2 regions of the Marinococcus salis genome follow, and region 2 is predicted to be linked to the other one. Evidence: riboswitches for the same ligand, from Rfam matches in the RefSeq annotation. Region 2 holds a riboswitch; the other holds the start of a gene.
The links. Region 2 has a riboswitch for thiamine pyrophosphate ahead of thiD (bifunctional hydroxymethylpyrimidine kinase/phosphomethylpyrimidine kinase). Riboswitches for the same ligand answer to the same signal wherever they lie in the genome.
Positions count from the first base shown of each region.

Region 1 (3,110 bases), on a different contig from region 2:
TTTAGCTGATGCTCAATCAAAATTAATGTTTTATCAGGGGCTTCTGCAATACGGCCAAGAAGTGCGGCCACTGCTTCACGGCTTACCGGATCGAGCTGGGAGAGCGGTTCATCCAAAATCCAGATCTCCGGATTCACAGCAGCTATGCAGGACACAGCTATTTTTTGCTTCATCCCTCCGGAAAGCATGTCAATACGGGCGTCAATACAAGAAAGCATGCCTGTGAACTGCAAGGCTTCAAGCATCCGGCCTTCGATATCCTCCGCAGGTACGCGCAGGTTCTCAAGCGTAAATACAAGCTCTTCCCGCACTGTCGGCATGCAGAATTGGGTATCGGGATCCTGGAACAACAGAGCCGCCTCTCTGGCAGCCTCTGTAATGCATTTCACCGCTGGATTTTCTCCGAATACGTTCAATTCACCAGACACTTCTGCCTCTACTGAGCGCGGAAGAATTCCCTGAAGGGCCAGTGCCAACGTACTTTTACCCGAGCCGCTCGGGCCGAGCAGCAGCACGTTTTCCCCAGTACGTATTTCAGCCGAAAAACCCTCTACCGAAGGCTCAGCGTAAGGATATGCAATGGTTACATTCTCTGCATAAATCATACAGCGTTCCTCTGCTGCCCTTCCCGACGCTGGCGGCCAAGAGCAAAGCGGTCGAGAACGCCTGTTTTTACCAGGGCGTCTGTAAAGCTTTTCCCTGCCCACCCGGCTAAAAGAGCACCGCTTATAAGCATGGTTACCAGCATAAATACAACAACAGAACCTGCGTACTGACTGAATCCATAAAGAATATACTGGGTTAAAAATGCAGCAGACGTCCCTGCCATTCCGGCAAGCATTAATACCGGCAGACGAAAGATTCGGTAGAAAAACATGGCAAAAATAATTTCTGCGGCAATCCCCTGCGTGAAGCCGAGAACGAGCACTGCTCCCGCGCTCACAGACCCGGCCATAACTTCAGTGCCAGCCGCAATAAGCTCTGCCAGCAGCGCCGCTCCTGGTTTTTGAATGATATAGGCGCATATTACCGGAGCGAGGATCCAGAAGCCTGCCATCAGTCCGCCCCCAACTGGCCCGAGGACGCCCGTAACAATTTGTCCGAGCAGTACCCAAAGAAGATAAAGGACACCAAGAACAGCTGAAATAAATGAGATAACGACGATATCCCTGAGGTTTAAGCGTTTGTTTATCATTAAGCTTTTTTTCCGTCTGTTAATGTTCTGGCAAAGGGCCAGTCTTTTGCATGATACGCGTCCTCAAAAAACATATACTCGAGCTGGCACCCTTCCATAAATAACGTCCGCCAACGCTGCTTTTCTTCTTCTGTAGCTGTTTCTGCCAGTTCATCAAGGCGGTCAATATATTTGTACATTTCCCGCTCTTCACGGTCTCCGTAGAAACGAATCCAGTCGTTAAACGGATGGTCCTCGTTCGGATTCACTTCTTTCATCAGCCTTTCACCCACATACAAATACACCCACGGGCAGGCGAGCGTTACCGCAATCACATCGCCAAGTGTGCCCTTTTCAGCATGGTGCAGCATATGAAGCACATAATGCTGGGAAGCCGGGGCAAGCGCGTAGCCCTGCAATTCTTCATAAGCCACTCCCGCCTGCGCACATAAATTATGGTGCGGGTGCGTTTCACTGTTTAACACAAAATCAATGGTATCTTTAAACATGATCATGTCTTCTCTGGACGTGCATTTTGTTATCCCAATTGCTTTTGTCTTGATCATGGCATTTAAGTATTCAAAATCCTGCTTCACGTAATGGATAAGAGCTTCTTTTGGGACATCACCTTTCCCGATGCCCTGCACAAATGGATTTTCCCAGCAGGCTTCAAAAATGTGCTCTGTGTCCTGCCATAAAAGCTCTGAAAATTTCATTGTTACTTCCTCCTTTAAATTAGGAGGGAACCACTACGGGCAGTAAAGACCAATGGAGCAAAAAAAGCCACTCCATTGGTGGAGTGGCTTCGAATAAACGTCCGCTATTATAAAGCTGCTGCTTCTGATATAGACGTATTCTACCGTCTCCACTTTCCTACGCTGGCCTTAACCAGATCAGGTTCAAAGGGATTAAGGATAGTCCTTATCTCAGCCGTTACCGGCACCCCTAGCGGATTCCCTATTAAGTTGTCTACACTGTATCACATTATTTCAGAAAGTCAAAGCCCCATTTTGCCTTTACAAAATATGACGTTAACGTTAAGGTTATATCATGAAACTTAACAGGAGGGTGATGCATGCTGTACAAAATTGAAGAAGCCGCTCAAACCACAGGCTTAACGAAACGTGCAATACGTTATTATGAACAAATTGGTCTTATATCAGCACCAGAGCGTACAGAAAAAGGAACCAGAGTGTACGATGACCAGGATATTGAACGTCTGCAGAATGTAGTAACCGCAAAGGAGGTTCTTGGGTTTTCTCTTCAGGAGCTGCAGCAGTATCTCGATTTGAAAGAGCAGGTAAAAACAGTCTATAGCCACTACCAGTCGGTACAGGAAACGACGATGCAGCACGAGGATTTGAAACAAATTTCTGATAGCCTTCAGGCCCAGATTGATATGCTCGACCAAAAAATCAACCAGATGACAACGTTTAAAACGGAAATGGAAAATCTGAAAAACCAAGCTGACAACGTATTATCTTCATTCAATAAGGAGAAGTGACTGCTTTATGAATATTCAAACCAGGGCACGGTGGATTACGATCTTCGCCACATTTTTAGCTTTTATGGGTATCGGCGTCGTGGACCCCGTCCTTCCTTCCATCGCGGCTTCTATCGGTGCTTCTCACTGGCAGGTGGAGCTGCTTTTTACGTCCTATATTTTAGTGATGGCCTGCATGATGATTCCTGCCGGGATCCTTTCGAGCCGGTTTGGTGATAAACGGCTGATGAGCGCCGGGCTTTTGATCGTTACAGCCTTCGCCCTGCTTTGCAGTGTGGCGGGAGGCATTACTGAACTGGCCCTTTTTCGCGGCGGCTGGGGGCTTGGCAACGCTATGTTTTTCGCCACTGCTATGACCCTGTTAATCGCTCTCTCGAGGAGCGTGGAAACAGCGGTAGGTATGTATGAGGCGGCAATTGGCCTGGGCCTCGC
Region 1 covers NZ_JBQOJB010000006.1:143,464-146,573, reverse strand. The annotation lists gene ACTTK6_RS07945 (ABC transporter ATP-binding protein) at 1-605, opposite strand, end outside; gene ACTTK6_RS07940 (ECF transporter S component) at 602-1,195, opposite strand; gene tenA (thiaminase II) at 1,195-1,890, opposite strand; TPP riboswitch at 2,028-2,131, opposite strand; gene ACTTK6_RS07930 (MerR family transcriptional regulator) at 2,250-2,678, shown strand; gene ACTTK6_RS07925 (MFS transporter) at 2,686-3,110, shown strand, end outside.
Region 1: linked by a shared signal. The riboswitch ahead of tenA (thiaminase II) and the one ahead of thiD (bifunctional hydroxymethylpyrimidine kinase/phosphomethylpyrimidine kinase) in region 2 are both predicted to bind thiamine pyrophosphate.

Region 2 (3,110 bases):
AGAAACTGCTCCGGAGATTCAGGTGCAGATCAATGAGGACGAAGCCCAGGACAATGGACTGACACCTGCTGAAATAGCTCAGACAGTGAACAGCACAACAAGCGGTGAAGTGGCGACAACGATTCAGACGGATAATGAAGGGCCACTAAACGTCAACGTGCAGTATGCGGAGGATTCCCTGGAAAATCAGGAAGATCTTGAAAACCTGCAGCTTTCTACCCCGCAGGGGGACTATATTAGTTTAAGCGATGTGGCCACGATTGAAGAAGGTCAGGGGCCGGCAGTCATTAACCGGCTCGATCAGGAGCGGAGTACGGAATTTACCGTTACGTATGGCACTGGAACGAGCTTGAATGAAACCTCGACGCTCATTGAAGATACGATTGACGACGTTGATACCGGTGCAGCGACGAGCTTAAATTTCTCCGGCGAACAGGAACTGCTCAATGATAGTATTCAGAGTCTTGTGTTTGCCTTCCTGCTGGCCGTTGTGTTCATTTATCTCGTGATGGCCGGTCAGTTTGAGTCATTTAAATATCCATTTGTGGTAATGTTCAGCGTACCACTGGTTGTCATCGGGGTAATGCTTGGCCTGTTTGCCACTCAGACACCGCTTAGTATTACCGTGTTCATCGGTTTGATTGTGCTTGCAGGTATCGTTGTAAACAACGCTATCGTGCTCGTGGATTATACGAATCAACTCGTGGAACGGGGCATGCCGGTAAGAGAGGCAGTAATTGAATCCGTGAAAAAACGGTCACGCCCAATCTTAATGACGGCCTTTACGACGATTCTTGGTGTGCTTCCGCTTGCCCTTGGATTTGGAGAAGGTTCGGAAATCCAACAGCCGATGGGTATTGCGGTCATCGGTGGTTTGATCAGCAGTACATTCCTTACTCTCTTTATCATTCCGACGATTTATACGCTGTTTACAAAAGAAACTCGAAGTATGAATAAGAAATTCGCCATGCCGGACGGAGGTTATATGTACGGCTGGGAAGTAGAAGAACGGCGTAAGGAACGGGAGAAGAGAGAGCAGGAAGAGCGAGACGCTGAAAAACAACATGCCGAAGAAGAACCACCAAAGGATGAAAATACAGAAGATAGCCGGGAACCGGAGAAAGTAGAAGATAAAAAGCGTGAGGATTTGTCGCGGGATGAAATTCTTCATCTTCTCGAACGTATTGTCGGTAACTCGGATAAACAGGAACGAAGTCGTTCCTCCAATGATCAGGACCACAACAAAAATACCAGCGATGATGAAAAAAATTGACATTAGGACTAGGTATCACGTACGATTAAGAAAAATAGTAAGGAATCCGCTAGGGGCGCTTGCGCTGAGACAAGAACGATTCTTGGTCCCTTTGAACCTGATCTGGGTAGTACCAGCGTAGGGAAGTGGAGCTTCGTTTTATACTACACGTACGTATATGCCAAAGCTCACTCCCTCTTCAAGGGAGTGAGCTTTTTTTGAACCTGGGCAGGATTCCTGTAAAGGAGGATGTAACGTATGCCACAAGTACCGAAAGTATTAACAATTGCCGGCACAGACCCTACCGGCGGGGCTGGCATTCAGGCTGACCTGAAAACATTCCAGGAGTGCGAGGCTTATGGGATGTCTGCTATAACGAGCGTACTTGCACAGAATACGACCGGCGTTCAGCAGGTGGAACACATGAGCCTTGAGCTGCTTCAGGCCCAGCTGGATTCCGTATTTGATGACATCATGCCGGACGCGATCAAAACCGGTATGATTGCAACACCGGCAATGATTCGGACCACGGTGAATATGCTGAAAAAACACGAACTGCCCGTAGTCATCGACCCCGTGATGGTTGCCACAAGCGGAGACTCCCTGGCTGAGGAAGAAACACTCGAAGTGATGAAGCGTGAATTCCTCCCTACGGCGGCGGTCGTTACGCCGAATATGGCGGAAGCAGCAAATCTGACAGATCTTCCGGTGCACACCCTTGAAGACATGGAAGCAGCAGCAAAGAAAATCGTCGATGAGTTAGGGGCCCGGGCAGCACTTGTTAAAGGCGGCCATATGAAAGAAGACGCGGTCGATATTTTGTATGTTGATGGAGATATTCATTATTTTCGCTCCCCCCGGACGGATACGAAGCACACGCACGGGACCGGCTGTACTTTATCAGCCGCGATTGCAGCGAAGCTTGCAAGAGGCAAGTCTATTTATTTAGCCGTGCAGGAAAGCAAAGAATATATTACAAATGCAATTTCGAATCCCCTTGAAATCGGTAAAGGCAACGGCCCCGTTAATCACTGGGGCGCGCGTGTGCCACTCGATCAATTATTAAAATAAAAAGTGAGGGACCGGCATGAAAGCAAAAGAAGTTATACAACTGCTCGAGGAAGTAAGGAAAACGCGCCCGCTGATTCATAATATTACGAACACGGTAGTAACCAATTTCACTGCAAACGGGCTGCTCTCCATGGGAGTCTCCCCGGTAATGGCAAACGCACCGGAAGAAGCAGCAGAAATGGCCAAGGCGGCGAATGCCCTCGTGATCAATATTGGCACACTGAACCGTGAACAGGTGAAGGCAATGCGGATGGCCGGCATAGCGGCAAATGAAAAAGGCATTCCCGTTGTTCTGGACCCAGTAGGAGCAGGAGCTACTGCTTACCGGACAGAAACGGCACTTGCTCTTCTCGAAGAGCTGGATGTGGCACTGATCCGGGCTAATGCGGGAGAAATGGCTGCATTGCTTGGTGAAAGTGGAACTGTCCAGGGTGTGGATGCCTCGGGGGAAGCAGATAATTCGAAGATTGCCAAAGAAGCTTCAAGAAGATTTGAAGCAATAGCAGCCGTTACCGGCGTAGAGGACGCGGTGGCCCATCAGGGAGAGGTATTTATCGTACAGAATGGGCATACGCTGCTCACGAAAGTTACCGGTACCGGCTGCCTTCTCAGCTCCGTCGCAGCTTCATTTTTAACCGTGCAGCATTCTGCTGGAGCGGTGGCAGCAGCGCTTGCCTATTACGGTGCGGCAGCGGAAATCGCAGGCAGTTTAACGACAAGAGAAGGCCCGGGCTCGTTTCAAATTGAATTATTAAACGCTCTTCACGCAACGCAGGAAATGGATCTG
Region 2 covers NZ_JBQOJB010000001.1:803-3,912, reverse strand. The annotation lists gene ACTTK6_RS00020 (efflux RND transporter permease subunit) at 1-1,273, shown strand, start outside; TPP riboswitch at 1,315-1,414, shown strand; gene thiD (bifunctional hydroxymethylpyrimidine kinase/phosphomethylpyrimidine kinase) at 1,511-2,323, shown strand; gene thiM (hydroxyethylthiazole kinase) at 2,340-3,110, shown strand, end outside.